Regions from separate parts of the Planococcus sp. RAB007_Raresut genome, predicted to be linked through region 3. Evidence: riboswitches for the same ligand, from Rfam matches in the RefSeq annotation. Region 3 holds a riboswitch; each other region holds the start of a gene.
The links. A riboswitch is a leader RNA that binds a small molecule or an ion and turns the genes downstream of it on or off. The one in region 3 is predicted to bind S-adenosylmethionine.

Region 1: another riboswitch for S-adenosylmethionine. It lies ahead of AC2Q9J_RS13455 (MetQ/NlpA family ABC transporter substrate-binding protein); the one in region 3 lies ahead of mtnW (2,3-diketo-5-methylthiopentyl-1-phosphate enolase).
Region 2: another riboswitch for S-adenosylmethionine. It lies ahead of AC2Q9J_RS10325 (O-acetylhomoserine aminocarboxypropyltransferase/cysteine synthase family protein); the one in region 3 lies ahead of mtnW (2,3-diketo-5-methylthiopentyl-1-phosphate enolase).

Annotation. Positions count from the first base shown of each region.
Region 1 covers NZ_JBXYIF010000006.1:128,708-139,302, reverse strand. The annotation lists gene AC2Q9J_RS13470 (DUF4097 family beta strand repeat-containing protein) at 1-893, opposite strand, end outside; gene AC2Q9J_RS13465 (PadR family transcriptional regulator) at 886-1,209, opposite strand; gene AC2Q9J_RS13460 (PPC domain-containing DNA-binding protein) at 1,451-1,960, opposite strand; SAM riboswitch class I at 2,109-2,221, shown strand; gene AC2Q9J_RS13455 (MetQ/NlpA family ABC transporter substrate-binding protein) at 2,318-3,127, shown strand; gene AC2Q9J_RS13450 (methionine ABC transporter ATP-binding protein) at 3,195-4,223, shown strand; gene AC2Q9J_RS13445 (methionine ABC transporter permease) at 4,210-4,881, shown strand; gene AC2Q9J_RS13440 (enoyl-CoA hydratase/isomerase family protein) at 4,900-5,676, shown strand; partial or broken gene AC2Q9J_RS13435 (alpha-hydroxy acid oxidase) at 5,693-6,835, shown strand; gene AC2Q9J_RS13430 (CaiB/BaiF CoA transferase family protein) at 6,848-8,038, shown strand; gene AC2Q9J_RS13425 (hypothetical protein) at 8,102-8,491, opposite strand; gene AC2Q9J_RS13420 (sensor histidine kinase) at 8,509-9,903, opposite strand; gene AC2Q9J_RS13415 (response regulator transcription factor) at 9,900-10,571, opposite strand.
Region 2 covers NZ_JBXYIF010000004.1:321,332-331,926, forward strand. The annotation lists gene AC2Q9J_RS10305 (response regulator transcription factor) at 63-755, opposite strand; gene AC2Q9J_RS10310 (EamA family transporter) at 1,014-1,898, opposite strand; gene AC2Q9J_RS10315 (helix-turn-helix domain-containing protein) at 2,007-2,237, shown strand; gene metX (homoserine O-acetyltransferase MetX) at 2,442-3,452, opposite strand; gene AC2Q9J_RS10325 (O-acetylhomoserine aminocarboxypropyltransferase/cysteine synthase family protein) at 3,464-4,753, opposite strand; SAM riboswitch class I at 4,860-4,975, opposite strand; gene AC2Q9J_RS10330 (glycerol-3-phosphate acyltransferase) at 5,110-5,751, shown strand; gene pepT (peptidase T) at 5,836-7,053, shown strand; partial or broken gene AC2Q9J_RS10340 (STAS domain-containing protein) at 7,090-8,109, opposite strand; gene AC2Q9J_RS10345 (YczO family protein) at 8,286-8,519, shown strand; gene AC2Q9J_RS10350 (pyridoxamine 5'-phosphate oxidase family protein) at 8,643-9,068, shown strand; gene AC2Q9J_RS10355 (RrF2 family transcriptional regulator) at 9,100-9,537, opposite strand; gene hmpA (NO-inducible flavohemoprotein) at 9,778-10,595, shown strand, end outside.
Region 3 covers NZ_JBXYIF010000002.1:85,315-95,909, reverse strand. The annotation lists gene AC2Q9J_RS04310 (sugar ABC transporter ATP-binding protein) at 1-798, opposite strand, end outside; gene AC2Q9J_RS04305 (sugar ABC transporter substrate-binding protein) at 875-1,960, opposite strand; gene mtnA (S-methyl-5-thioribose-1-phosphate isomerase) at 1,957-3,018, opposite strand; gene mtnK (S-methyl-5-thioribose kinase) at 3,022-4,200, opposite strand; SAM riboswitch class I at 4,280-4,434, opposite strand; SAM riboswitch class I at 5,342-5,451, shown strand; gene mtnW (2,3-diketo-5-methylthiopentyl-1-phosphate enolase) at 5,529-6,743, shown strand; gene AC2Q9J_RS04285 (2-hydroxy-3-keto-5-methylthiopentenyl-1-phosphate phosphatase) at 6,746-7,411, shown strand; gene AC2Q9J_RS04280 (methylthioribulose 1-phosphate dehydratase) at 7,408-8,037, shown strand; gene AC2Q9J_RS04275 (1,2-dihydroxy-3-keto-5-methylthiopentene dioxygenase) at 8,063-8,596, shown strand; gene mgtE (magnesium transporter) at 8,780-10,138, shown strand; gene AC2Q9J_RS04265 (DUF4395 domain-containing protein) at 10,217-10,595, shown strand, end outside.

The DNA.
Region 1 (10,595 bases), on a different contig from region 3:
GCATTCTCCGGTTGTCGTTTTGTTTCCAGCAGAATGGAACCGTTGTCTGTTTCCAGGTTAATGCTGCGTTCAAGATCAGCCGCTAAAAGATGGATGCGGCCGTTATCCGTCTGCGCGTGAACATCGCCTTTTACATTCTTCAGCGTTATTCCGCCATTGTCAGAAACGGCATCCACTTTATCTGCGCTGATATCTTTCAAAGTTAGCTGTCCATTATCCGTCTCAGCGCGGAGATTTTTTACCTGGACATCGTTAAGCTTAATCGCGCCATTATCCGATTTCACCGTGAATTTTCCAGCGATTATTTGCTCCAGGTTGATGCTGCCATTATCTGTTTCAACCAAAAGTTCTGTACTTTCCAAACGTCCACCGGTGACAGAGCCGTGATCGGATAGTATTTGAATCTTCTCGTATATTTTAGGCGGAAGCTGAACAATCAAGGTCGGTGACTTGAAACTGCCTGTAATCGTGAAGAACCCCCACTTTCGTGCTTCTTCCTTTAACGTAATTATGAGAGTACGGTCGAGGATATCTACAGCAAGATGCTGGCGATAGGTTTTGTTTTCTACATCGACATGCATTTTTCCGTCATCTGAAGGGAAAATCTGCAAAACTGCGTTATCGGTCTGAATATCGACTTTATCGAATTTATCTTTCGAAATATCGATTTTTTCAGAAGGAGCTATTGATTGGCTAAAATCAAAGCTGTCGATAAGTTCTTTTGCAATGGCTTCCGGAGAGCCCAGTTCTACAGCGATGTCGCTGTCGGATTTTCCGTCAGCCCGTCCGTTTGCAAAGTATTCTCGGATATCCTGCAGAATATCGTTGCGTTCTTCAGCAGGCAGCCGTTCCAAAGCTTGTTCAAGTTGTTGCAGAAATTGTTGTTCAGTCATTTTGCACACCCTCTTCGATTAATTTATTGACCCCGTCCGTAAAGCTTTTCCATTCTTCGAGCTGTTCATGAAGATACGTTCTGCCGGCTTCGGTGAGCGAATAATATTTGCGCGGTGGACCTTCCGTCGATTCCTGCAGATAAGTGGAGAAATAGCCTTCTTTGGTGAGCCGGCGGAGCAAAGGATAGACTGCGCCTTCCGAAATGGCGATGCGGTTCGAAATTTTCTGCACGAGCTCGTAGCCGTAGCGGTCCTGTTTATCCAAAAGAACCAGCACACATAAATTCAAGACGCCTTTTTTAAATTGAATATTCACCGGAAATGCCTCCTTTCATCACTAGTATTTTATAAACAGTAGTGGTTAACGAGTAATATATCATTCGGTACTATTCAATGCAAGGTATTGAGAAAATATTTTATATTATATTTCTTCTCAAGTGCATATGTCTGTAAACCGCAGATTAACCGTTTTTTTAAAGAATTAAAGTAAAAAAAGGCTGTCCAGTGTCATTTGACATGACATAAGGACAGCCTTTTTCCGCGATCGTACAGCTGGTTTATTTAGTTAAACGATTAGGCTCTTTTTCGCCAAGCGATACCGGATAGAGTTGATTCACACCGCTTTCGGCATCAAGCGCACGGGTTAAATCCATACCCAAAACTTCTGTCACCAATAAATCGACTGTATATACCGGGTTTTCGCCTTTGACGAAATGGCCGCCAAAAACTTTCCCATTCTGATCAGCGATGGTGCCGTGCAGATGGATTTCGAATTCACCTTCCCGCTGGCAGATAAAACCGGTGCCATTCAGGAATTCGATCGGTCCTTCTTTTTGCTGCAGTAGCCCGTAACTGGCACCCAGCTTGGCGGAAGAATCGGGAACCAGAAAATAATAGCCGCTCCTTTGAAGACTGCCGAAACAAGTGGCGATCTGTGCATAGGCAATCCCGTTTTCCCTGCATAACTCTTCGATGCCTGTCAGCAGATCCGTGCCGGGCAATAGGCGGGCAGCGACGGATTTTCCAAGTGCTCCGGCGGCGTATTGAATGCGCGTTGATTGTTTCATTTTATTTCCCCCATTTCTTTTTTATTTATCATATAGTAATGACCTCAAAATACAAAGAAATTAAAAAATATCAGAAAAGCGTTGACTTTCGTGAGTTGATGCGCTAAATTAATCAATAAGGTTTCGGCAATTGAATAAGCAACTAAATCTCTTATCAAGAGTAGCGGAGGGACTGGCCCTATGAAGCTCGGCAACCATCCATGTTAATCGCATGGAAAGGTGCTAAATCCAGCAGAACAGTGATGTTCTGGAAGATAAGAGAGGATGAATTTACGATAAATTTGTGCCTCTCTTTCTTTACGGAAAGAGAGGCTTTTTCATGTTTCGAACCAAATAATATTATTGGAGGATAACAAAATGAAGAAATTAGGATTATTGGGTGCCTTCACATTGGCAGCAGGATTATTGGCAGGATGCAGCGGCAATGCAGAATCAGGGGAATTGAGCAGCGAGAAACTGGTCGTCGGTGTAACTTCCGGACCGCATGAACAGATCATGGAAGTAGTGGCTGAAGTGGCTGCAGAAGATGGACTGGAAATCGAGCTGAAAGTATTTACGGATTACGTGTTGCCGAATACGGCGCTTGCGGAAGGCGATCTAGACGTCAACAGCTACCAGCACAAACCGTTTCTTGATGCGTTCAATGAAGACCATGGCACAGATCTGGTGCCAGGAGCGACTACGATCCTGAATCCGATGGGTGTCTATTCGAATGACTATGCATCCATCGAAGACTTGCCGCAAGGCGCAACTTTCGGTTTGCCGAATGATCCGACAAACGGTGCACGTGCTTTATTCATCCTTGAAGAAGCAGGCGTCATTACGTTGAAAGAAGGAACAGAAGAAACAGCTTCAATCTTTGATGTTGAAGACAACCCGAAAGAGCTTGAATTTATTGAACTGGAAGCGGCACAGATTCCGAAACAGTTAAGTGAACTTGATGCAGCGGCGATCAACACGAACTGGGCCATCGAAGCGGGATTGAATACATTGGAAGATTCGATTTTACTGGAATCCAGTGAATCGCCATACGTTAACTACCTGGTCGTAAGAGAAGAAAACAAAGACGATGCGGTGCTTGAGAAACTGAATGCGGCGTACCAGTCGGATAAAGTGAAGGCATTTATCGAAGAAAAGTTTGATGGTTCAGTTTTGGCAATCTGGTAAAAATTTCGGGGAGCCACGTGGTCTTTAGGCCACTGGCTTTTCCTTTTTAGAAGGAAGTGCAGGCAACGTGATACAACTTGAGAATATTTCAAAAGAGTATAAGTCAAAAAAAGGGGTCATCCGGGCAGTGAATGATGTGTCATTGCAGGTGAAGAAAGGCGAGATCCACGGCGTCATCGGCTACAGCGGTGCGGGAAAAAGCACGTTGATCCGATGCGTCAATTTGCTGGAAGCTCCGACAGCCGGAAAAGTGCAATTGAACGGCCGCGAATTTACCGAGCTTACGAAAAATGAATTACTGGATGAACGCAAAAAGATCGGCATGATCTTCCAGGGATTTAATCTGCTGCGGACGGCCACAGTCGAAGAAAACATCGCCATTCCATTGAAACTCATCGGTGTCGAAGGACGAGAAATTCCGGAACGTGTCGAAAAATATTTGGATATTGTCGGATTGACGGATAAGAAAAACGCCTATCCTGCACAATTATCAGGCGGCCAGAAACAGCGCGTCGCCATTGCCCGTGCACTGGCACAGGAACCGGAAGTGCTGCTGAGCGATGAAGCGACAAGTGCGCTAGATCCCGAAACAACGGAATCGATTTTGGATCTGTTGTTGAAAATAAATGCAGAGTTCGGCATCACAATTTTATTGATTACGCATGAAATGCACGTCATCCAAAAGATTTGTGACCACGTCTATGTGATGGAAGCTGGAAATATTGTGGAAGATGGTCCGGTAATCGACTTGTTTTCGAAGCCGCGGCATAAAACGACGAGAAGCTTCCTGAATACCATTTCACAGCGCAAACTTTCAAATGATTTTGTCAGCAACCTGAAACAGACTGGTTCCGTGCTTCGCTTGACGTTCCGTGGAGATTCAACGGGTGAGCCGCTGCTTGCGGTTGTGGCGAAAGAATTCAATGTGAAGCCGAATATCCTGACGGCTAATATCATGGAACTCAAAAACGGCGTTATCGGAAATCTTGATGTCCACTTAGCAGGCGAGAAAGAAGAAGTCGGACGCGCATTGACGTTTCTGAAAGACAACGGAGTCGCAATCGAAGAATGGGAGGTGCAGTATGGAAAGGTTTGATACCTTCATAAACCAATGGCTGCCGGTCATCGGTACAGCCGTTTTGGAAACGGCACAGATGGTCCTGATTTCACTGGTCATTTCCGCAATCCTTGGAATTCCGCTCGGCATCCTGCTCGTCTTGACGCGAAAAGGCCAGGCATGGGAAAACAAATGGATTTACCAGATCCTGAATTTATTGGTCAATATCATCCGTTCCATTCCTTTCATCATCCTATTGTTTTTCATCCTGCCATTCACAAAAATTGTTGTGGGCACCACAATTGGCGTGCAAGGCGTCATCGTGCCGCTCGTCATTTATACAGCACCTTACATCGCACGGCTGATGGAATCTTCTTTATTGGAAGTGGACAGCGGCGTCCGTGAAGCTTATGAAGCGATGGGCATTAAAACACATCATATTATCTGGAACGTGTTGCTGCGCGAGTCGCGACCATCGATTGTACTTGGTTTGACGATTGCGACGGTTGGCCTGATCGGTGCCACGGCTATGGCCGGGCTTGTCGGCGCCGGCGGATTGGGTGACCTGGCTTACCGCTATGGGCATCTGCGCTACGAGGTCGATGTCATGTATGCGACTGTGTTCATCCTGATTGTCCTCGTTCAAGGCATCCAGAGCTTCGGGAATTATTTCTCAGCACGCTTGAAAAAAGATTAAAAGGAGAGAGCAATCTTTATGCAAAAGGAATTATACCTGGAGAAAAACGGAGCGATTGCAACACTCGTTATCAACCGGGCGGATCAGCGCAATGCGTTTTCGCTCGATATGTTCAAACTGCTGCCGTCTCTTCTGACAGAAGCGGCTGAAGATCCAGCGGTCCGCGTGCTGATTTTGAAAGGCGTCGACGACCGGGCATTCTCAGCCGGAGCGGATATCAAAGAATTCATGGACAATCGTTTGTCCCAATCAAAAGCGAAAAACTACAACGATCATGCAATGGCTGCTATCGAGCAGCTTTATCGTTTTCCGAAACCGACCATTGCGCTGATTCGAAAACTGGCGATCGGCGGCGGTTTGGAACTCGCAATGTCCTGTGATTTCCGCATTGCATCAAGTGACAGCAAATTCGGCATCACAGCCGCGCGGCTAGGCATCATCTATAACCTGCGCAGCACGAAACGCCTGATGAATGTCATTGGTCCGGTGAAAACCAAAGAATTATTGTATACCGGCAAATTGATCAAAGCGGAAGAAGCGGTGGAACTCGGCATCATCCAGCAGCTTCATGAAGGGGACGCTGCCAATACAGCGGCACTAGATTTTGCACACGAGCTGGCAGCAGTTTCTTCGACAGCCCTGCACGGCAATAAAAAAGTGATCCAGGCGATCATTGACGGCGCACAGTCGGAAAATGAAGAAATGGCCGACCTGATATTGGATTCGTTCGAATCTGATGATTATAAAGAAGGCATCCAGGCATTCCTGGAAAAAAGGCAGCCGAATTTCACTTGATGAAGGAGGGAAACCCATGAGCAGCACAGTACAAGGAGACTCGCTGCTGAAAAGCATCGTCTCGCAAAACGATTCTCCCTTGACGCATGAGGAATGGGAAGCAAGCGCAAAGCAGAAACTGGAGCCGCATAAATTCGGCCATATCCGTTCAGGCGCCGGAGCGGAAGAAACGCTGCGGCGAAATCGTTCCGCTTTCTCCAAATGAGCGATTTTGCCGAGGGTGTTGAAAGACGTTTCCTCGATTGATACCTCAATTGCATTATTCGGTCATACATATGATCATCCTTTTCTGCTCGCCCCGATCGGCATGCAGAAACTTGCCCATGAAGAAGGGGATCTGGCTTCTGTGCGGGCGGCAGCGAAATACAAAGTACCGTTCATCACGAGCACCGTTTCCAGCTATTCACTTGAAGACATCGCGGAAGCGGCAGGAGACAATCCGCGCTGGTTCCAGCTTTACTGGTCAAACGATGAAGCCGTCTCTTTCAGCATGCTGCAACGTGCCGAACAATCTGGATACGAAGCAATTGTCGTGACAGTGGACACCGTGATGCTCGGCTGGCGCGAAGAAGATCTGCGCAACGGTTTTTCGCCATTGCGTGCAGGCGTCGGAAAAGCGAATTACGTCAACGACCCGGCGTTTATGGCGTCATTGTCTGATACAAGTGATGACGGCATCATCCAGGGCATTTTGAAAAATGTATATCACCCTTCATTTGACTGGAAGAAAATCGAAAAGATCAAACAGGCGACATCTTTGCCGGTGCTGCTGAAAGGAATTTTGCATCCGACCGATGCGATTCTCGCAGTGGAAGCGGGCATTGACGGAATCATCGTGTCGAACCATGGGGGTCGCCAGCTGGACGGCGTCGCGGCATCGCTCGATGCATTGCCGCTCGTGGCAAAAGCGGTAGGAGGCCGGATACCGATCCTGCTCGACAGCGGCATCCGAAGAGGAACCGATCTTGTCAAAGCACTGGCGCTCGGCGCGGATGCCGTCCTCCTGGGCCGTCCATATATTTACGGACTTGCATCAGGCGGCCAGGCAGGCGTTGAGCAGGTGCTGGGCAATTTTATAGAAGAAACACGCGTTTCATTGGCGCTAGCCGGCATTTCGAAAATCACTGAATTGTCTTCCATGGAATTGATCAGGGAATAAGGAGAGATGAGGATGAAGCAGGCATTACAGGGCATGCGGGTCGTGGATTTGTCGCAAGTATTGGCAGGTCCATACTGCACGATGGTGCTCGGTGATATGGGTGCAGACGTCATTAAAGTCGAAAAAACGGGCGGGGGTGACGACACTCGCAAAATGGGTCCTTATATCAATGAAGAAAGTTATATGTATATGATGGTCAACCGCAACAAGCGGGGCATGTGCCTGGATTTGAAGGCGCAGGAAGGCCTGGCGGTTTTCCAGGAATTGATCCGCACGGCAGATGTGGTGATCGAAAATTACCGGCCGGGCGTCGCGGCCAAACTAGGCATCGATTTTGAATCCTTGAAAGAGATCAATCCCGCGCTCATTTATTGTTCGATTTCAGGTTACGGACAGACGGGGCCATACAGCCAAAAAGGCGGCTACGATATCATGGCGCAGGGACTCAGCGGATTCATCGATATGACCGGAGAAAAAGAAGGGAAACCCGTTAAAGTGGGCATCGCCATCAACGACATCGCCGCTGCCCAAACGGCGATCCAGTCCATACTGGCGGCTTATATCCACCTGTTGAAAACGGGTGAAGGGCAATATATCGATGTGTCGCTGGTAGATTCCGGTTTGGCTTGGACCGTCTGGGAAGCGGCCGCTTATTTCGGCAAAGGCGAAGTGGCGACGCGGAACGGCACGGCTCACCGGGTCTCGGCCCCATATCAAGGATTCGAAACAAAAGACGGTTCCATTTTAGTGGGTGCCGGCAACCAAAAATTATGGGAGAAATTCTGTCTGGAAGTCGTTGATAAATCTGAGTGGCTGGAAGATCCGCGCTACGAAACGAACAGCAGGCGTGCTGACCATGTCGCAGAATTGGAACAGGACATCGAGGCGGTGTTTGCAGAACAGCCATCGGCTCATTGGCTCGGGTTACTCGAGAAGAGCGGTATTCCGTCCGGTCCGATCTATTCGTATGATCAGACATTGGCGGATCCGCACATCAACTTCCGCGAGATGGTCCAGCAGTTTGACCACCCGGTGGCCGGTACTGTGAAAACGCTCGGTTTCCCAGCGAAACTGTCAGAAACGCCTGGTGTGATCAGCCGTCCTGCCCCGACACTTGGCCAGCACAATGAAGAGCTTTTGCAGGAAATCGGTTTTTCATCCGTGGATATCAAAAAACTGGAAGAGAAAAAAGTGGTATTATAATTCTTAAAAAAAGGGACTGCCCGCAAAAGTCATCCGAAATGACTTTTGGGACAGTCCCTTTTTCTATTCTTTTTCTGTCAGGAAGGTGATCACTGCAAACAGCAGGAATGCCAGTAATAACAGCGAACCGCCGACGATGAAGATGACCATTACCAGTGTTTCGCCCCAGTTGAACGGATTCAGATTATACAGCCACATGCCGCCGGTCAAACCGACCGCACCGACCATGGCCAGAATACCGTGGATAGTGACGAGTTTTTTATATTTTATCGTGTAGGCGTGATAGAAAATGCCCCAGGCGAATACCGACAGCCAGCCGACAAGCAGGATGTGCGCGTGGATCGGGCGCAGCGAATAATCCATTTGGCCAGCCATATGTGAACCCAGATACGTGCCGATAAAACCGAAAATTGCCGAAAAGCGGATCAATCTTAAACTCCAAACTTTTTCCATGAATAAAACCCTCCAAATTATGTTTGTTTCATATCGGGATGCGGCAGGGAGAGGATGAACTCACTGCCTTCGCCGATTTTGCTGTTAACTTTTATAGTACCATGATGCAGCTGGACAATCTGTTCAACAATGGACAGCCCGAGCCCAGTGCCGTCTTTTTTACGCGCGGCATCCCCGCGGTAAAAGCGGTCGAATAGCTGGGGAAGCGCGTCTGCGGCAATCCCTGCGCCAGTGTCTGTAAAGGTGATGATAACGTTGCTGCCGACTGTCTTGAGTCCAATTTCGATGCTGCCGCCGGGTTTATTGTATTTAATGGCGTTCGTCAGCAGATTGTCCCAGACGTTATCGAGCAATTCGGCGTCGCCCCGGAAAAGGGTGGGGGCCAAGGAATAAGAAAGATTGATATCTTCTTCCTCAAGCCGCCAGCGATATTTCCGGACAACGGCTTTCAGCTGCTCGTCGAGCTGGAATTCCTCTGTCTTCATCGGGTACGCGCCCTGGTCGAGCGACGTCAGCAACAGGAGCTGGCGCGTCAGGCTCGACAGCCGTTTGGCTTCCTGATCGATGATTGATGTGTAAGCAAGTCTGTCATCGTCCGGCAGGCCAGGTGACTTCAAGAGGTCCGCATAGCCCTGGATGTTCATGAGCGGCGACTGGAAATCATGCGAGACATTGCTGATGAACGATTTACGCGCCAGGTCGTTTTGCTTAAGCTGTGTCTGCATCAAATTGAAGCTCTCCGACAGCTGGCCGATTTCATCATTGCGCTGTATGTCGAGCGGGTAATTATAGTTTTCGCGCGCGATGTGTTTGGTGGCTTCGGTCAGCTGAACGATTGGACGCGTCAATTGCCGCGCGAGCCAGATCATGCCGATGATGCTGACAAGTCCGATAGCCACGACAAAGCCGATCAGCACCGAGTGGATATCGGTCCCCAGCAGTTTTGTATCCGGGCGGATGAACAAGCCGTAGTTTTCGCGGTTTCGCTCAAAAGGGACACCGACAGTGTTATGCAATTCATTTGTGAAATGGCCGATCATGAAGATCTGGTCCGTGAAACTGTCGAGTCCGGTATAGATTTCCTTTTCAGTGAGAACGCGCTGGGCTTCCTCAGGAAAACTGGTGTCATCAAACGGTTCTCCAAAAAACTTCCTATCACCGGAGCTGTCGACGAGGGCAATCTGGTAGCCGAGCTTTGCGACAGCCTGCATGTAGCCATCAAAGCCTTCATCGGAATAAGGCACGTTTTGGACAGTTGCCACGATTTCCTGAGCGATGCCGACGTTCTGTTCAATCGTCTCTTCTTTCGTGACAGTGATATAGAAGATATTGGCGATGGTAAAACCGATTAAGATGCTGATGGCCAGAATGAACAGCGTGGCAACGGTGAACTGGCGGTAAAGAGTTTTCATTTCAACGCCTCAAGTTTATAGCCGATTCCGCGCATCGTATGAATTTCAACAGTGGCGCTGTATCGCTTAAGCCGGTCGCGGATACGGTTGATATGCGTATTTAAAGTCATTTCACTGACATCGTGGTCTTCGCCCCATACATATTCAAACAGCAGACCACGCGGAGTGGCCAAATTGGCACGGGATACCAGAAGAGAAAGGATTTCAAATTCTTTCAACGGTAAAATGACTGTTTCATCGCCAATCGCCACTTCGAAATTTCGGCGGTTGATCGTGACATTGCCGGATTGCAGGTTCTCCTGGACCGAACGTTCCGAGCGCCGCAATACCACCGCGACACGGAACAATAATTCCTTCGGTTCAAAAGGTTTGACCACATAATCTTCGGTGCCCGACAAGAACCCTTTTTCCTTATCTTCAAGCTGGCCTTTTGCTGTCAGCAGGATTACCGGTATGTTGAGATCTCGTGTCAGAATGCGTGTCAGATCAAAACCGTCCATCCCAGGCATCATGACATCCACGATAGCGAGATCGACAAGCTGTTCCTCAAGCAGCAATAATGCTTGTTCAGCGTCGGTGGCCCGAAAGACGGTATAGCCTTCATTGCCTAAGTGGATTGCCACTAATTGCTGGATATAGAGATCGTCATCGACGACGAGTATTTTCATGCAGATTCCTCCCTGAGAATTGGA
Region 2 (10,595 bases), on a different contig from region 3:
AGAAGGACAAACAATAAAGAAGTGTAAACAATGCTATCGTTACGGCAAAAATCGACCATAGGTCATTTTTCAATTTTGTAGCCAATGCCCCACACCACCTTCAAATATCTTGGATTCTTTGGATCAGCCTCAATTTTTTCGCGGATTTTCCGTATATGGACAGCGACAATATTTTCCGCATTATATGCAGGCTCATTCCATACTCTCTCGTAAATGTCGCGGATAGAGAAAACTCGTCCCGCATTCACCATCAACAGCTCAGTGATTTTGAATTCAATTGGAGTCAGTTTCACCGGATCTCCGTGAAGCAATACTTCTTTCGCATCAGAATCCAACACAAGACCATCGATTTCAATACGCTGTGATTTATCTTGGTAAGTCCCAAGACTCACGTAACGTCTCAGTTGTGACTTGACTCTTGCTACCAGTTCCATAGGATGGAAAGGTTTGGTTACATAATCGTCCGCACCCACTGATAAGCCATGTATCTTATCTGAATCCTCCGCTTTAGCGCTGAGCATAATGATTGGAATATTCCGCTGTTCCCGAATTTTGAATGTTGCTGATATCCCGTCCAGCGTCGGCATCATTATATCGAGAATGATGACATGCACTTCATTGGATTCCAGTAGCTCAATCGCCTTTTGACCATTTTCGGCCTTCAGCACTCGGTACCCTTCATTTTTTAAATAAATTTCAATGCCGTCACGGATATCCTGATCATCATCAGTCACTAATACAGTAAATTGACTCATACAATCTCCCTCTTTTCTCACTATATTTATGATAAAGGTAAAATCTTAAGTGGATACTAGGATAAAAGTGAAGAAATTCTTAAGAAAAGCGCAAGCGCCCGTTAAGCTCTGAAAGGCATAAGGCAGAACAGCAGAGTGGCGTCCTTTGCCACGGCAGCTGGGCTGACTTATGACCCGAAGAGCTGGGCAGCTGGAGTCTAGACAAAGAAAAACTTCTTTATAGCCTCATAAAATTAAAAAACGATAGCTTGTCATTCATTAAGAAAGCTCATATTTATCTTCAGCTTTTCTTTTCTTGCCCATCGTCAGCACTAAAATACCGCCAAGCAGTAAAACAACTCCAGTCCATGAAAGCCCGCTCAGGACTTCACCCACCACCAGCACACCGAGTATCGATGCAGTAAGCGGTTCTGCTAAAGATAAGGTGACGGCTGATGAAGAGGGTATGGTCTTCAAACCTCTTGAGAATAATATGTAAGCAAGGCTTGTAGTCGCAAACCCAAGATAGAATATAATCCCAGCATCTGCAGGAATCAGAATATAGGAAATATCAAAAAAGAATAAAGATGGTATCAGAAAAACAGCCGCAATAGAAAAAATAAGCGCCACTGCGGGCACAGCTTCCATCGATTCCAAAACGCTCTTACTGGCAATCGCATATAATGCAAATGCAAGTCCGGCACCCAGCGCCATTGCCACACCGAGCGTATTAACTTCTGTAGCGCTTTTATTGGCGAACAGTAAAATACAGCCGATGATCGACATCATCGTCGCCAAGGTCCATATCCGATCGGGTCGCCTCTTTAAAAATAGCCATTCGATCAGTCCCGCAAGCACCGGAGCACTGCCGATTGCCACAACTGTCCCGATTGCGATACCGGTCAACTGCACAGACGAAAAGAATAACGGCTGGAACAGCGCCATACTGGCTGCTGAAACAAGTACAGCGGGCCAAGAAACGCTGCGAACAATGAAACGTTTCGTTGTTAATGTAAAAAGAAGCAGGGAAAAACCGCCAATCATCAAACGGAATGCACCGATTGTCAACGGATGTGCCTCTCCTGAAATGAAATTTTGCGCTGTGCCCGTCGTGCCCCAAAGCATCGCAGCAAGCAGCACCATTATATACGGAGTCCCGTTCATATCCTGCACCTCGAATTTCCAGTTATATCAATTACCATACCATTATTTCAATCGTTTGAGATACTGCTCTTCAGCGATTATAATAAAAGAAAAAGAGGAGGCGATCGTATGTATATGACAGTCCCTGAAACTGCTGCTTATTTGTCCATGCCGCAAGAGCAGATTAACCGCTATATACTTGAAGGACGTATCAAAGCAGTCCACGATGGAGAACAATACATGGTCAACACCTCTCAATTCGAAACGCATTTTCAACAGCTGGAACTCGCCAAACAGCAGCTCGAAGAATGGAAAGCCACCCCTATTCCGGATGACGTGGATATTAAGGATGAGGATTAAGTAACGAAAAGCGACGGCGCCCGTTAAGCTCTGAAAGGCATAAGACGATTTGGCGAAGCGGCGTCTTTTCAGCCGCACAGCCAAAGTGGCTTATGACCCGAAGAGCTGGGCCGCCGGAGTCTGGACAAAGAAAACCCGAATCCCAAAACCTTAAGAACAAGAAAAAGCATCCCAAAGCGGGATGCTTTTTTCTTGTTCCAATTATTAACGAGCCGCCCTAATATGCTCTTCTTGTAAAAATTCACGGATGGAACCGCTCCACTTCTCGAACTCCACCAGAAATCCGTCATGTCCATAATCAGTTTCGATGATTTCCCAACGGGCCTCAGGCTGCTCTTTCAGCCAAGGAATCATTAATTCGGCGGGATAAAGCAAATCATATGTGTACGAAACGGAAAAAATCGGAACGCTTATTTTCCTTGTCCCCATGTCATGGCTGTTCATAGCTTTCAATAAAATCAGATAGCTATTGGCATCGAAGCGCTGCGCCAGTTTCCGTCCCTGATAATCCAAATAAGATTCTACTTCAAAATTCTTGCCATTGCTCGCGCGTCCGAAGCGATCGTTAAACAGTTTGCTGCTCCGGTAACTAATCATACCTGCAATTCTTGCCAAGTGGAATCCGTTGAAGTCAGAAGATCCATCGTAATTTCCACTTTGGTAATCAGGATCGTTTTGGATTGCCTGTATACCTATATGATTAAAAGCAAGTGCATAGCTGCTGAACGCTGGGGTGACAGCAAGCGGAACGATGGATTCGATAAAATCCGGATACAGCGCTCCCCATTCAAGGGCTTTCATGCCCCCGAGCGAACCACCAATCACTGACTTCAGTTTGGTGATGCCCAAAGTTTTTAACGCCCGATATTCGGCATGGACCAAATCTTTGATCGTCAGCAAAGGAAAATCCGACCGATACGGCTTGCCGGTTGCCGGGTTGAGTGACAATGGCCCCGTCGAACCATCGCAGCCCCCGAGTATATTAAATGTAATCACCTGGAACTTATCCGTATCCACAGCTTTTCCGGGACCCGCCAAGCCGCTCCACCATCCGGGTTTTTCTGAGCTCCCGACAGCATATTGATCCCCGGTCAGCGCATGGCAGATCAGGACGGTCGGAGCAGAAGGATCGCCGTTTCGTTCATACGCTAATTCCACTCCTTCCAGCACCTGACCCGATTCCAACGTTAAGTTCCCGATGGCTACTGTTCCCATTTTTTCTCCTCCTATACTTCCTGAACTGCTGCCGCTTTGATGGCTTGCTCCAAGTCAGCAATCAGATCTTCCGGATTTTCCAGTCCGACTGACAAACGGATCAGTTCTTCTGTGACGCCTGACTGCTTCAATCCCTCCGCGCTTAATTGCTGATGCGTTGTCGAAGCAGGGTGGATGATCAACGACTTGGCATCTCCGACATTCGCCACATGAGACCATAAGCCGACACCGTCGATTACTCGTCTACCCGCTTCCCTGCCACCTTTGATGCCGAAATTGACGATCGAACCGAATGTATCCTTCAAGTATTTTTTCGCTAAACCATGAGACGGGTGATCTTCAAAGCCGATGTAATTAACCCATTCAACCTGCGGATGGTTCTTCAGGTAGTCAGCGATAATTGCCGCATTGCTGCTGTGTTTTGGCAAACGCAAATGTAATGTTTCCAAGCCCTGCAAAAATGCATGGGCACTGTCGGGGCTAAGCGACGGTCCGAAATCACGTAATAACTGCACACGCAATTTTGTCGCGAAAGATGCGCCTTCCGCATCTATTCCGTAACGGATGCCGTGATAGCTGTCGTCAGGTTGTGTGTAATTCGGGAATCTTTCGTGGTTCCAATTGAACTTGCCGCCGTCAACCGCAATGCCGCCGATTGTTGTGCCGTGCCCGCCAATCCATTTTGTCGCTGAATGGATAACGACGTCTGCTCCAAACGCTATCGGATTGCTGCCGTAAGGAGAAGCGAATGTATTGTCGATCAATAAAGGGATATTATATTCATGCGCAATTTCCGCCACCTTCTCTATGTCGAAAACATTCAAACTCGGATTGCCGATCGTTTCACCGAAAAAAGCTTTCGTTTGATCTGTCACAGCAGAGCGGAAATTTTCCGGATCCGCGCCGTCGACGAATTTAACTTTGATGCCGTAGCGCGGCAGCGTATTCGCGAATAGATTGTAAGTGCCTCCGTAGAGATTGCTGTCAGCAACCACTTCATCACCAGCTTCCGCAATATTGAGGATTGAAAACGCGATAGCCGCCATTCCTGAAGACAAAGCGACTGCCGCTGTCCCGCCTTCCAGAAGCGCCACACGCTGCTCAAATACATCCACTGTCGGATTCATGATGCGCGAATAAATATTTCCCGCCTCTTTTAAACCAAACAGATTCTGCGCATGTTCTGTGTCACGGAATACATAGGAAGTCGTTTTATGGATGGGAACTGCCCGTGAACCCGTTACAGGATCTGGCTGCTGTCCACCGTGAAGTAAGTTTGTTTCTGCTTTGAAATTCGTCATTTTTCATTCCTCCAATAATTTTAGTAGATGGACCTTAAAGGAGATGAGGGAATAGAAAAAGGCCCCCTTCTAATTAGAAGAGGGCCGCTATACACGGAGTTTCCTCCTCTCATCTTCCAGACTGTCGTTCCAGTCTGTAGGAATTAGCACCTTTCCAAGCTGGGTTGCTTGGTGGTTGCCGGGCATCGCAGGGCCTATTCCCTCCGCCACTCTTGATAAGAGTATTCAGATTCAGTTTTCCATCTTGTTGAGAAGTATAAATAATGATACGATATTTTGTCAAGAAGACTGTCGGATAATTTTGAAACTTTCTCATCATTCATACGTTTAATATTATGAAAGGCAGGGGGCAATTTATGATTCTTTGGATTTTTTCCGCACTTATTTCAGGTTATTTAATCGGTTGCCTTCATGGCTCCCTTGTCGCCCAATTGTTGTCCGGCACTAATATCAAGTCAACAGGCGTCAAAAATTCGGGCGCCTCCAATGCGGCAATCGTCCTTGGCTGGAAATACGGCGCACTGGTCGCATTTCTTGATATCTTCAAGGGATTTGCCGCAGTGCTCGCAATGCAGCTGTTTTTGGGAAGCAGCAGTCTGCCTTCGGAAACAGTATGGGCGATTTTATTCTTTATCGCAGCCGGAGTCGTACTCGGCCATAACTTCCCCTTCTATATGAAGTTCAATGGCGGCAAAGGCACCGCGGCCGTCATCGGAGTAATGATCGCGCTGGACTGGCAGCTTGGTCTTCTTGGGCTCGCACTTCTTGTCATCATCGCACTTGCCACAGATTATCTGGTCATCGGCGTACTTGCATTATATGCCGTTTTTCTTCTGATCGCGTTCTGGCCGGCGGATGGCTTTTGGCCCTATGTCATCGCACTTTCTTTGATGGCGATGGCGTTTTTGAAGCATCTCGAAAATATCCGCCGCATAAAAGACGGCACCGAAAACAAGGTGTCAGCTGTATTGCGGAAGAAAGCTGCCGATCCCCAGTGAGGGCCGGCAGCTTTTTCAGATTTCCTCTATTCTTTTCATTCGTGGTAAAATAGAGCCAGTACATACTTCAGGAGGTCTCTATCCATGATTGAAACTTTGATCGAACGATTGATCCGCTATGCAAAAATCGATACACAATCCAATTTTGAAAACCATGAAACACCTTCCACTCCCGGCCAGTGGGACCTTCTGCATGAATTAGAAAAGGAAATGAAGGAAATTGGTCTGGAAGAAGTCCAAATGGACGATTACGGCTATCTTTTTGGCACACTTCCGGCAACTTCAGATAAAGAACTTCCAGTAGTCGGCTTTCTTGCCCATGTCGACACAGCTACTGACTTTACAGGCAAAAACGTCAATCCGCAGCGTATAGATGATTACGACGGAAAAGATATTCCATTGAGTGGTTCTGTTAGAATGACAGTCAAAGATTTTCCAGATCTGCAGAATTATATCGGCCATACACTGATTACCACGGATGGCACGACTCTTCTTGGCGCGGACAATAAAGCCGGGGTTGCTGAAATAATGACGGCGATGGAGTACCTCATCCAGCATCCAGAAATCGAACACGGCAAAATCCGTGTCGCCTTTACACCGGATGAAGAAATTGGACGCGGTCCCCATAAATTCGATGTTGAGCGCTTTGGCGCCGAATATGCCTATACAATGGATGGCGGCCCACTGGGTGAACTTCAATACGAAAGTTTTAATGCAGCTGCCGGGAAACTGACAGTCCAAGGGAAAAGCGTGCACCCTGGTTCAGCCAAGGATAAGATGGTCAATGCTTCAACAATCGCCATCAAATTCCAGAATGCCATGCCTGAAGATGAAGTTCCTGAAAAAACCGAAGGCTATGAAGGATTCATTCATCTGAACAGCTTTAAAGGTGACGTGGAACAAGCGGTTTTGAGTTATATCATCCGCGACTTCGACAAAGAAAAATTCGAAGCGAAAAAAGTGCATATGCAGCAGACAGCTGAGAAATTGCAGGAACAATATGGAGCTGACACACTGACACTGGAACTGGAAGACCAATATTACAATATGAGAGAAAAAATCGAGCCGGTCATGCAAATTGTGGATGCCGCTGAAAATGCGATGAAAACACTTGGTATTGAACCAAATATCGTACCTGTCCGCGGCGGCACCGATGGCTCCCAGCTTTCCTATATGGGAATGCCGACACCGAATATCTTTACTGGCGGAGAAAATTACCACGGGAAATACGAATTCATATCCGCTGAGAATATGGAAAAGGCAACTAAATTAATCGTCGAAATCATTAAAACACAAAAATAAAAAAGGAAAAGCGCCCTGAACTTTAGGGCGCTTTTCCTATATAATGCTTCTTCCGTTCTGTGCGAGCGCAAAATGAATGCCGTGCTGCAAGGTTTGGAAGCAATCGAATTTTGAAATACCAATTCCACTTTCAGAAATCACCATACTCATTTTCGGAGAAATTCCTACCAAGATTGTTTCTGTTCCAATGAGGCCGGCCGTTGCTCCAAGTTTCTCAATCAGCGCGGCAGCTTGCTGGGTAAAATTATTATTAAGTCCGGTCAGATCGAGAACCAGATATTTCGCTTTATAAGTCGGCAAGTTCTGCAGCGTCTTGATTAATAGTTCCTCAGCCCGTTCTTCATCATAAGTGCCCAGCAGCGGCACTACGACAATACCGTCCAATACTGGGATAATTGGCGAAGATAATTCTTTGACCAGTGTGGTCAGTTCCGCAGTCTTTTCTTCCACCAGGTTTTGCAGCTGTCTTATTTGCTGAGATTCTTTTGAACGCGCTAAGCGATGGATATTCTCTTAGATGGTTTCATCTGAAGGAAAGTAACGGATGACAGTTTCGCTGAAACCTTCCAATTGAAAATGATCTACTTCGTACCAGATATTTTCTCCAAAAAGCTTGGTGAAAATCCCTGCATAATGGGCAGGAAGAAATCTGCCGCCTGTCTTCTTCTGCTGAGCAATATTAATACTGTGCTCCCAGCTGTCTTTTAAATGGACTTCAACGGTTTTCTTTTCAACATCCAGTTTATGTGTTTCCGCAATCCCCCAGCCAGCTGAAGCATATGTATTGGTGATCAGTGCCGCCGCTTCTGCTATATTCACATTTTCCATCCGAGAAAAATACTCTGCGACTACTATCCCTTGGCGATAACCGGTAGTTTCCATTACTACCTCCGCTGCGTCTTCTCCTGCTATTTCTTCTATCGTGTCAAAAAACATTTTCATTGCTGTGGAAGTCCAAAACAGAACCGAATTTTGGCCTTCGAATAAAAACTCGCCTTTTTCAAGGTTCCATTCAAAGCTCAGTCCACCAACATTAATAGAAGCCTGTGTGCTCATGTAAAAACTCCTCTCGTCCAATGATTCTATTTTACCATATATTTAAACAGATTTTATCGCTAAGCATAAAGGTATAGGACTAGTTATTATAAACTTTCTATAGCAAATGCTCAATGTTTTAAATACCTGAATAACAGGAATACATTGATAAGACTAATTGAAAGAGGTGTTCCATTATGTCAGATAAAAAACATTTTACTGAAGATGACCGCGAAGAAAGAAAAGGCGCTCCAATGGACAATCCGGAACAATCGAAAACCGATAAAGAGTCACTTTCCGAAATGCACGAAGAAGAAATGAATGTCGATACCATTCCTTTGGAAGACCTTAAGCAGGAACAGCAGGAAGAAAAAAATCCGCGTCAAACGAAAAGCGATTCTTCCAGCGAAGACAAATTCTCTGGATCTTAATCCTTATTTTCAGGAAAAGTCCATGCACAACTTTTAAAAGCAAAAGATCCGTTGCAATAACGGATCTTTTTTATGTTTATTTGAAGTTTAAAAAGGAATAGGGAGTTTAAAAGGAGTGATTTCATGAATCAGCAAGAGTTGAGAGAAGCCGCTTTGAAGATTTTGAACGACAGTTATGTAGGAGTGCTTGCGACAATCACCGAAAACAAACCGCATTCCCGGTATATGACTTTTTTTAATGATGAATTCACATTGTACACCGCAACCAGCAAAAAAACGCAAAAGGTCGACGAACTCGAACAGAACCCCAACGCACACGTCCTTCTCGGTTACGAGGGCGAAGGTGTCGGCGACACATTTCTGGAAATTGAGGGAGAAATGTCCGAGCATGACGACCGCAGTATTTTAGAAAAATTGTGGAATGAACATCTTTCCGGCTGGTTCAGCGGTCCGGATGATCCCAACTTATTAATCATCGCCATTAAACCGACGAGAATGCGCCTGATGAATAAAAAAGGGGAAGAGCCGCAGAATATCGAACTTCAATAAGAAAAAGCGGCTCATATCTTTGAGCCGCTTTTTATATGGGCTGCAGAATTTCCCGCAGTCCTTCTCTATTGAACAAGAGATCTTCCAGTGTATATTCATCGAGGACCGCCAAATACGCGTGGAGCGCTTTGCCCAAGACTCCGCGAAGTCCGCAGACTGGCGCAATCGGGCAACGGTTGTGTTCCCTGTCAAAACATTCAACGATATGGAAGTCGTCTTCCATTTTGCGTACAACTGTCCCGACATTGATGTTCTGAGGAAGGTCTGCTAATCGAATGCCGCCTCCCCGTCCTCTGACGGTTTGGATAAAGCCGGCTTTTCCAAGCTCAAAAGTCACTTTCATCAAATGGTTTTTCGATATATTGTAAGCGTCCGAAATTTCCTGAATCGTCGTCAATTTATCCTGTTCTTTCGTACCAAGGTAAATCAATACACGCAATGAGAAATCGGTATACATTGTTAGCCTCATTATTTTCACCTTCCCTGCACATTTATTATACCCACTGTGTAAAGTTCAAGAAAGTAATTGGTTCTGAAGGAATATTAAATATTAGTTGCCTTTATAGATACTCGGCGATGCCGGGCTTTTTTCATGTGTCGTTTCTGTGAAGGCAAATGTGTCTAAAATATTAAAGAAGTATTTTTAATATATCTTTAATCTCCCTTTGGGTTTATAGTCAAATTATAGAAAACAAAAGGAGAGATTGAGATGTTATCACAAGAAACTAAAACAATCATCAAATCCACTGTCCCTGTATTGGAAGAACACGGCACCGCTATTACAACCGTATTCTACAAAAATATGTTTGAAGCACACCCGGAATTATTAAACATTTTTAACCATGCCAACCAGAAAAAAGGCCGCCAACAGGCAGCTTTGGCAAACACAGTCTATGCGGCAGCAGTGCATATCGATAACCTGGAAGCGATTCTTCCAGCAGTAGTCCAAATTGCAAATAAACACGTCAGCCTCGGCATCAGACCAGAGCATTATCCGATTGTCGGCGAATACTTGCTTAAAGCGATCAAGGAAGTTTTGGGAGATGCCGCAACCGACGAAATCATCAATGCGTGGGCTGAAGCATACGGCGTAATCGCCGATGCGTTTATCGGCGTAGAACAAGGAATGTATGAAAAAATGGAAAGCCAGGAAAATGGCTGGAAATTCTTTAAAAACTTCACTGTAGCGAGAAAAGAAAAAGAAAGCGACAACATCACTTCTTTCTATTTGAAACCTGCAGACGGATCGAACGTTCCGACTTACGAACCAGGCCAATACATTTCCGTTCGTTTGACTATTCCGGGCGAACAATATTTGTTCAACCGCCAATACAGCCTTTCTCAGGCTGCAAAACCGGATGAGTTCCGCATTTCTGTCAAACGCGAAAGTGACAACGATCCAAATGGACGGGTATCCGTTTACCTGCATGACGAAGTGAATGTTGGGGATGTTATTGAAGTAAGCGCGCCAGCAGGAGAATTCGTTCTGGATGCAGCGAAAAAATCGCCAGTTGCATTTGTCAGCGG
Region 3 (10,595 bases):
CAGCTTGCCGCTGTCCGATAACCCCCGAACTTCCAGCAGATTCTCGCCAGTCGCATGCGTCTGGTACTCCAGTTCATGACTGAGCGTTTCACCCAGCATCGCTTCGATAATTTGCTCGGAATCAGACTCTGCCGTAACGAAAGTGTTTACCCATTTCCCTTCGCGCATCACAGTGATGCGGTCGCTGATTTCGAATACTTCCGGCAGCCGGTGGGAAATGAATACACAGCCGACGCCTTCGCTGCTCAATTTTCGGATGACTGAAAACAGTTTGTCCGATTCCGTCAATGATAAGGGCGCTGTCGGTTCATCGAAGATGATGAGCTTTGCCGAATGCACGAGCGCCCGGGCGATCAGCACCAGCTGTTTCTCCGCCAAAGTGAGCGTGCCCGCTTTTCGAGTTACGGCGATTTCCTCCGACTGCAATTGGGTCAGCGCTTCTTTCGCCTGCTTGTTGATCTTCTGTTTCGACAACAGGAAATTGCTGCCTGAAGCAAAACTGTCCATCAGGATATTTTCAGCGACCGTCAGATCCGCAACAATGGCCGTATCGACTTCCTGGTAAACGCAATAAATGCCGTGTTCTTTGGCCTGTTTCGGTGAACGCAGGGAAATGACTTCTCCGTCCAGCCTGATTTCGCCGCTGTCTTGGCCATAAACTCCTGAAAGTATTTTAATCATCGTGCTTTTTCCCGCTCCGTTTACACCGAGCAAAGCGTGAACTTCACCTTTTTCGAGTTCCAGCTGGCCGTTTTCCAGCGCCGTTACATGGCCAAATCGTTTGCCGATTGCCTGCATGTCCAGTAATTGTGCCACTTCTGCACCCTCCTTTCGCCGAAAGGAGCCGCCCAATTCCGAGGACGGCTCCAATCCTTTATTCCCCTTCCAATTCACGAAGATCGTCGGTATAGCCTTGCTCGCTCGCTCCCCATCCTTCGATGTGCTCGCTCAACGTTTCAGTTGTCACCGTTTCGTCCGGAAGCTCAGCGGCATCAATGAAGACCGGCTCCAGCACCACTTTCTCCTCCGGCTGTTCACCGTTGATCAATTGGTACGCGTAACGCACCTGGATGCGTCCGATATCTGTCGGGTCGACTGCGGCCGAAGCCACCCACGGGCTGCCGTCTTTTTGGATCATCTGCAAATCTTCATCGCTCATGTCGATGCTGTAGACTTTGATGTCTGTGCGCCCTGCCTGCTCGATGGCACGGACAGCGCCCTTCGCGAATTCATCCCAAGCCGCCCAAACAGCTGTGATGTCGCCTTCGTTCGGGTATTGCTTCAGGATTGCTTCCATCTGCGCTTGTGTATCAAGCGCTGTATTTTGAGTGGCAGCACCGAATGCCGCTACTTCTTTGATGCCTGGGTTGTCTTTCAAGAATTGCTCATAAGCGATTTGGCGGCGTTCCATCGGGGCAAATCCTGCTGTCCAGATTTTTACGATATTCGCTTCGCCATTGTGATCTTCAGCCAATTTCGTTAACGTCTGTTCTGCCATCAGCTGATCTCCCTGTTCAAGCGAAACCACGCCTTCCACATCAACTCCTGCGTCAAATGCTACAACCGGAATCCCTTTTTCCACCGCTTTTTCGACGCCTTGGTTCAACGCCTCTTTCGTTCCGTGGTCAATCAGGATCGCGTCTGCTCCCTGGTTGATGGCGGCATCCAGATTGGATGCCATCTTCGCCAGATCTCCTTCAGAGTTAAAAACTGTAACTTTACCGCCGAAGCTCTCAACCTGTTCTTCCACTCCGGCTATGTATTGCGCCGAAAACGTTCCGAGATTCTGCTGCAAAATCAATGCCACTTCTTTGCCCGACAGCGGATGTTCCGAGGCTTCCGATTTTTTGTCAGAATCCGTTTCCGCTTCCGTCACTGTTTCGCCTTTCGGCTGGCACGCCGCCAATAAAATACTGATGAACAATAAAGCCGCGATAATTAAAAATGATTGTTTTTTCATGAATTTTCCCCTTTTCCTGAAACTGCTGCAAACAATTCCGGTATATTTCTTTCATAATTCGGATGGATGATGCCATTTTCCGTGATGATCGCCGTAATGTACTGCGCCGGCGTCACGTCAAATGCCGGGTTGTAGACTTTTGTGCCGTTCGGTGAGATGGGTTGGCCTGCAATATGAGTGATTTCCTTCGCCGACCGTTCTTCGATTGGAATATTCTTGCCGTTGGGAATCTGCAGATCGAAAGTTGATGCCGGTGCTGCCACATAAAATGGGATTTTATAAGCAGCGGCCAGAATCGCCAAGTTGAAGGTGCCGATTTTATTGGCTGTATCGCCGTTTGCCGCAATGCGGTCAGCACCGACGATGATCGCTTCAACGCCTTTTGCACCGATCGTGTGCGCCGCCATGCTGTCGGTGATCAGCGTTACATCAACACCCGATTGCTGCAGCTCCCACACCGTCAGGCGCGAGCCTTGAAATACCGGACGCGTTTCGCAGGCAAAGACTTCGAACTCACGCCCCAATTCCTTCCCGAGATGAAACGGCGCGAGCGCGGTGCCGTATTTTGCTGTCGCAATGGAGCCCGCGTTGCAGATTGTCATGACTCTCGAACGGCCTTCCAATAATTCAAGTGCATAACCGCCAATTGTCCGGCACGCTTCCTCGTCTTCCTGATGGATGCGTTTCGCTTCTGCTAAAATTTCCGCTTTTGCCGCTGCAACCGTTTTTACCGATTGGACCGCTTGCTGAAGACGGCCGATCGCCCACGCCAGATTGACTGCCGTCGGGCGTGAAGACGCCAGGTAAACCGCGTCTTTTTTCAGGTAATGGTGAAAGACTTCCAGCGTTTCCGTGTCGTGCTTTTGAGCGGCCAATGCCAAACCGTAAGCCGCCGTTATGCCGATCGCCGGTGCGCCGCGGACTTTCATCGTAATAATCGCATCATAGACATCTTCAATTGTGTTCAGCGCAATATATTCCGTTTCATGCGGTAGTTTTTGTTGATCGAGAATGATCAATTGGTTGTTGATCCATTGGATCGATAATGGGATTGCCATTCTTTACAGCTCCTTCAAAAGCGCTGTCACATCCTGAATCGATGTGAGTTCGCTGCGTTTTAAGATCAATGTCTCCCCGATGTGGAGAGCCTGTTTTTTGGATTCGATGCGCTGTTCTGCATCCTCAATGCCGTCCAGGTCTTTGACATGCGCCAGACCAATTGTGCGGCGGATCAATTCACAGCCGGCAAAACCGAGTGTGTCGTTGAAAATCTTTTCGAGAACGGATTCGCGGTAACCCGGAACGCCTTTAAAATCTTCAATGCCTTCATTTTCCCAAAGCTCCGTGAAGCGCGTTTCGAACACCTGCCACGTATTCTCGATATTGCCGATGATTGTGCCGCGGCCTTCGCCGTCCCGCGTAATGCCTTGTGCAATCAGATTGGCAATAAACAAGCCAACATCAAAGCCGATCGGTCCATAAAAAGCGAACTCCGGATCGATGACCTTGGTTTCATTGTCATCAGCGAAAATGCTGCCGGTGTGCAGATCGCCATGAAGCAATGCCTCCGCTTCCGTCAAAAAGCTGCGTTTCAATTTTGCCGCTTCGAGCTTCAAACGGTCATTTTGCCAGATGGCTTCCACCGTCTGCCGCAGTTCCGGTTCGAAATCATTTGTCTCATAATCGAAAAACGGATCCGTGAAAATCAAGTCTTCCGTGATTTTGCAAAGTTCCGGGTTGGAAAATTCGGCAACCAACTTTTTCTTTTCAAACGGATGCAACGCGAAATCGGAAGTATGGAATAAAGTCTGTGCCAGATATTCACCGATATCGGTTGATAGTTTCGGATAGTTTTTCCCTTGGATTAAACCTTCACGGGCGATCGTCAAATGGGAAAGATCCTCCATGATCGTATACGCCAATTCTTCATCGGTGCCGTACACTTCCGGCACGAGGCCAGTCGCATATTCACCGTGCTTGCGTAACGCCGCAGCTTCGATCGCCGCACGCTTTAATGTCAGCGGCCAGCTTTCGCCAACCACTTTGGCATAAGGCAGCGCCTGCTTGATGATGACGCCTTTGCCGCTTGCCCGGTCGCTTACCCGGTACACGTAATTCAAATTGCCATCGCCGATTTCCCGGCATTCCAGATCTGTTCCTGCCGGAAAAAGTCCCGCCGCCAAAGCGATGGCTTCTGCTTCCGTCAATGCGTGATATGTTGATACTGCTGTAGTTGTCATGGTCATCTTCCTCCTAAATTACAATATAAAAGCGCCTCTTTCCCGAAAGAAAGAGGCGCAGAATTAAGAGGTTCCATGCCTCTTATCTTCCAGAAAGTAAATATCTGGTGGAATTAGCACCGTGCCTTGCGGGATGTTCATCCCGGCGCATAAAGCGCCCCTTCTCACGAAGGTATTACGGTCGGTTGCTGGGCGTCATAGGGCCAATTTCCCTCTGCCTGCTCTTGATAAGAGTACTAAGTTTTATATGCGGTTTTTGTTATGAGATGAATCCTATCACGGTTCAGAATAGACTGTCAACAGGAAGTTTTGAATTATTTTTCAATTTGCAAAATGGCTGCTCGTTCCGTTTTGCATGCTCTTATGAAAGAACTGCTATGTGGACGGACTGCTTTTGCACCTCCCCCTTTACTTCAAATAAAAACTAAGTCCCTTTTAGCGGAAGTTTTCCGCTCGGCGGAAACTTCCTGGGTTTGTGGGTTTGAAAGGAGCCTTCGCTGGCGGCGAAGGCTTTTCCATTTCTGATCTTTGGTTTTGGAGGCGGTTTTGATCTGGCTTGTTGAAGTGACAGCAAATTTCGGCAGTGATTTCGTCTGTTTTTTGGTGAAAATGGTCGTCGATTGAAGGTGTCGCTGTTTTATGCCGGTGGATTTGAGCCGAATCAGCTATTTCGGGTGAAATTTGCCTCGCTGGACTGCTGATTTTTCATTTCCAAACAAGTTGAATTTCCAAATTTAGGATTTACTGTCCATTACAACTGAAATACTGTCCATTATCGTCTAAATACTGTCCATTAGGAAGCGAATACTGTCCATTATCGACTTGTTACTGTCCAAACTTATTTCCCGATCTTTATTTCCAAATTAAGGCTTTACGGTCTGCATTCTCAAAATACTATCCGCAAAACGAAAATACTGTCCGGAGCCCTTTCCGCCTCCAAAACCCAATCCAAACCTCTAATCGCCTACAGTTTGCTGCGCAAACTGCTGGGTCCGTGAGCGTCGAGCCGCTCACTTCCATCTATGCAGTTTTACCACAGGCATCTCTCCCCAAAAACTTTCTCACAATTCCCTGTTGACAGAATTCTTCGCACATGGAATAATCAGAATTACTTTATTGCAACAACCAACCGAATATCCAATTCTTATTTAGAGCAGGTGGAGGGACAAGCCCTACGAAGCCCGGCAACCGGTCCAGCGATGGACACGGTGCTAATTCTTGCAGCCAGAACGTTTGGCTGAGAAATAAGAAGTCGTTAACGCCCTTAACCTCTTCTTATTTGAAGAGGTTTTTTATTTTTCAGGAAAAGAACTTAAGGAGTGTCACATATGAGCAGACTGACAGCGAGCTACCAGGTATACGGCAAAGCGGGGTCATTTGAGAAGAAAGCGGAAGGCATCGCGCTCGGACTCACAATCGGGTCGTGGACCGACTTGCCGCTCCTCGAGCAGGAGCAATTGAAAAAGCATAAAGGCCATGTGGTGTCGGTGGAGGAATTTCCACAAAGCCCTCACCCCCTCAAGCCCGATGCAATCAAAGCGCATATCAAAGTTTCCTACCCAAGCGCGAATTTCTCGGCGGATCTGCCGGCTATCCTGACCACCGTGTTCGGCAAATTGTCGCTCGACGGTGAAGTGAGATTATTGGACCTCGAGTTTGAAGAAGGTCTATTGAAACAATTTCCGGGACCGCGCTTCGGTATCGACGGCATCCGCGGGTTGCTCGACGTCCACGGCCGCCCGCTCGTCATGAGCATCTTCAAAGGCGTGATTGGCCGAGACATCAATTATTTAACGGCGCAGCTCAGACAGCAGGCGCTCGGCGGCGTCGATCTGGTCAAAGACGACGAAATCCTGTTCGACAATCAGCTGACTCCTTTTGAACAGCGCATCACCGCTGCAAAACAAGTTCTGCACGAAGTTTATGCCGAAACCGGCCACCGTACACTTTACGCGGTGAACCTCTCGGGCCGCACATCACAATTACGCGACAAGGCACGAAAAGCCCGTGAACTCGGTGCCGATGCATTGCTGTTCAATGTTCATGCCTACGGACTTGATGTGCTGCAGGAATTGGCGGAAGACGATGACATCGCTCTGCCGCTCATGGCGCATCCGGCATTCAGCGGTGCGTTCACTTCTTCTCCGTTCTACGGCGTCGCGGCACCGCTCGCGCTCGGCAAATTGACGCGCTACGCCGGCGCTGACTTTTCACTGTTTCCCTCTCCTTACGGCAGTGTTGCTATGGAGAAGACAGCGGCACTGGCGCTCGGCGAACAGTTAACAAATGACAGCCTGTTAAAGCCAACGTTCCCGGTTCCTTCCGCAGGCATTCATCCGGGACTCGTGCCGCTGCTCATCAACGATTTCGGAATCGACAGCATCATCAATGCAGGCGGCGGGGTCCATGGACATCCGGACGGCGCAGCAGGCGGCGGGAAAGCATTCCGCCAGGCGGTCGATGCCGTCCTGCAACAGCAAAGCTTGGAAAACGCCAGTGAACAGCAGCCAGAATTAAAAACAGCTTTGGAATTATGGGGGTAATTATGAAACAGCCAATCATCTTTTGTGATTTTGATGGCACAATCACAACCAACGATAATTTAATCGCCATCATGAAGCATTTCAATCCACCGGGCTGGGAACCGATCAAAGACGAGATTCTCGCTCAAACCATCTCGATACGTGAAGGTGTCAAAAAGATGTTTTCTTTATTGCCATCGTCCAAAAAGGACGAAGTCATCGCTTACGTGCTCGAGCAGGCGGAGATCCGCGAAGGCTTTGCGGATTTCGTCGCTTATACAAGAGAGCACAACATCCCGCTTTATATCGTCAGCGGCGGCATCGACTTTTTCGTCTACCCGCTGCTCGAACCGTTTGGACCATTCGAAGGCATTTATTGCAACGAAGCGGATTTCTCGGGCGACACGATCCGCATCGATTTCCCGCACGGCTGCGACGACGAGTGCGCGAGCCAAGGCTGCGGCTGCTGTAAGCCGTCAATCATTCGCAAATTACTTGCGGACGGCGGCACAAGCATCGTCATCGGCGATTCGATCACCGACCTGCAGGCGGCAAAATATGCCGACTTGGTCATCGCCCGCGATTTTCTCATTGAAAAATGTGAAGAACTGAACATCCCTTACGAGCCTTTTGAGAATTTCGGGGATGTTACAGAAATCATCGATGCGAAATTGGGTGTGCGGTCATGACGACAGAACAGACGTTGACAGAGTTACAGGAAAAATGGAATGAGCTGGCGGACGTCAAGGACGTGCTGGCCGGACGCGACTGGTTCATGGGCACTAGCGGCAATCTCGCCATCAAAGTAAGCGATACGCCGCTCCAGTTTCTGGTCACAGCAAGCGGCAAGGATAAATACAAACGGACCGATGAGGATTTCCTTCTCGTCGATGCGGCAGGCGAGCCGGTCGAAGCCACTCACCTCAAGCCTTCCGCCGAAACGTTGCTGCACAGCGCCATCTACAATAAAACCGGTGCCGGCTGCAGTCTCCATGTCCATACCGTTGCCAATAATGTCCTGTCCGAACATTATGGACGCGACGGCAAAATCGATTTCAAAGGCCAGGAACTCATCAAAGCATTCGGCTTATGGGATGAAGATGCCGTCTTATCCATTCCGATCATCGCCAATCACGCCCACATCCCGCGGCTGGCGGAAGATTTCGAAGAACACCTGACTGCCGATAAAGGCGCAGTCCTGATCCGCAACCACGGCATCACCGTGTGGGGCAAAGATGCTTTTGAAGCGAAGAAATTATTGGAGGCCAGCGAGTTTTTATTTCAATACCAATTAGCATTACTTCACATAAAATAAACCCAATCAGAGAGGAAGATTTATAATGGCAATCATCAAAATTCAAGGTACAGACGAAACGATCGAAGCGCAAAACGAAGTCGCAGCATTTTTGGAGCAGCAGGAAGTCGTTTATGAGCACTGGGATATCAATAAATTGCCGGAACCGCTCCGCGAAAAATTCGATTTGAGCGATGACGAGAAAGAACAGATCCTGCAAGCGTTCAAAGCGGAAATCGACGACATCTCCGAGCGCCGCGGCTACAAAGCGGCTGACGTCATTTCCCTTTCCGACTCGAATCCGAAACTGGACGAATTATTGAAGAACTTCCAGCGCAAACACATCCATACTGACGACGAAGTGCGCTATATCGTCAGCGGCCACGGCGTTTTCATCATCCAGGGCAAAGACGAGCGCTTTTTCGAAGTCCACTTGACGCCTGGCGATTTGATTTCGGTACCGGAAAACATTACGCATTATTTCACCCTTTCCGATGACCGTAAAGTGGTCGCTGTGCGCATCTTCGTTACGACTGAAGGATGGGTCCCGGTTTATCAGGAAGAAAGCGTACAGAGCTGAAAGCAGTCCAACTAAACGAAACAGAATCCCGGAGAAGAAGCGCATCGCTTCGGCTCGCCGGGATTTTTTTGCATAAAAAAAGTTTTTCATCACCGGCGTTTTGGGGGATAGTGTAACAAATGAACACGCCGCGCATCCGCTTTTCGGAACGCAGGCGTTCTGTTGATTCAAGGAGAGATTCTGATGGCATTATTAATGACCGATAACGAAATTACACTGGCGATTGTCCAGTCGCTGAAAGAAGGGCGGATCCTGGAGTTCCAGGAAGTCATGGATGAGCTGCAGCCTTATGATATGGCGCAGCATTACCTCCGCATACCGGACAAGCACCGCACTAAATTTCTACTATACTTAACGACGGAACAATTGACGGAATTGATGGATGAGCTCGACAGCGAAGAACAGCTGGAAATCCTTCAGAAATTGGGCATCGAAAAGTCCAAGGAAGTTCTCGACCGGATGGATAATGATGATCTCGCGTCGCTGCTTGCCGATATCGAGCCACATCGTGCCGAAGAATTATTGGCAAATATGAACACTGACGAATCGTCTATCGTCCAAAACCTGATGAATTATCCGCCGGAAACCGCCGGCCGGATCATGAATGACCGCTACGTCTGGATTCCGAGCCATTACACCATCCGTGAAGCTATCGACAAGATTAAGCATTTCGTCCATTACGCCGAATTTCTGAACTACCTGTACGTGGTCGATGAGGATAGACGCCTTGAAGGGGTTGTATCCTATAAGGACCTGCTTCTCGGTGAGCTGGATGAAGAAATCAAAAATGTCATGTACAGCCGGGTTGTAAAAGCGGATGTGCTGACGGACCAGGAAGAAGTCGCCAATCTCATCAGCCGCTACGATTTCGTCTCGCTGCCGATTGTGGAAGACGATAACCGGCTCGTCGGTGTTGTGACCGTCGATGATGTAATCGATGTCGTGATGCAGGAAGCCAATGAGGATATCGAGAAACTATCCGCTTCCGGTAAATCGATTGATTTCAAAACCAAGCCGATCGTCGCCGCTTACCGTCGCCTGCCGTGGCTCGTCCTTTTACTGTTTATCGGATTGCTGTCAGGCGGCATCATCAGCCGGTTCGAGGCGACGCTTGAAACGGTTGTCGCGCTGACTTTCTTCATGCCAATGATTGCTGGCATGACCGGCAACACCGGCACACAGTCGCTGGCAGTGGTCGTGCGCGGCCTCGTATCGCAAAAACCGAATTTCCGCCAAAGCATCAAATTGATTGTCCGGGAATTATGGGTCGGCATCATCATCGGCGTGATTTGCGCCGTGCTGATCACGGGCATCGCTTATTTTTGGCAAGACAGCCTCGTGCTCGGCTTTGTCGTCGGCAGTTCACTGCTCCTGACGCTGATTATCGGAACCATGGCCGGCACCATTATCCCTTTGATCTTATTCAAATTAAACATCGACCCCGCCATCGCATCGGGACCGCTGATCACGACAATAAACGATATTTTGTCGCTGCTGATTTATTTCGGCATCGCCACTGTTTTCATCTCCCAATTGATGTAGAAAGTTGCGCCAGTACTATTCCCTTTATTCCTATTAAGTTACTTGGTATAATATCCAAAAGAGTAAAGGGGCTGCATTATGACGATTCCAAAACCGCTTGTCCAAATAAATCAGAGTTTTATCGTATTGTCCGTTATCGCCGGACTGATCTTTTCACCAGCCATTCTCCTGCTGCCGTTTGCAGTGGGTGTCTATACATTGATCACGAAAAAGAATCCGGTCATCATGGCCGCCAGACCGCTTTTGAAGAAGCCGGCCAATGAATATATCCAGGAAGACCGCGACCAGCAATTGTTCAATCAATGGATTGCGACTGTCTGCCTCGGGTTATCGCTGGTATTCTTCTCCGCTGGAATCACGGCAGCCGCTTATTTCTTCAGCATCATGGTCATGGCGGCAGCCGGCATTGCGCTGATGGGCTATTGCATCGGCTGCACCGTCCGCTACCGATTGATGA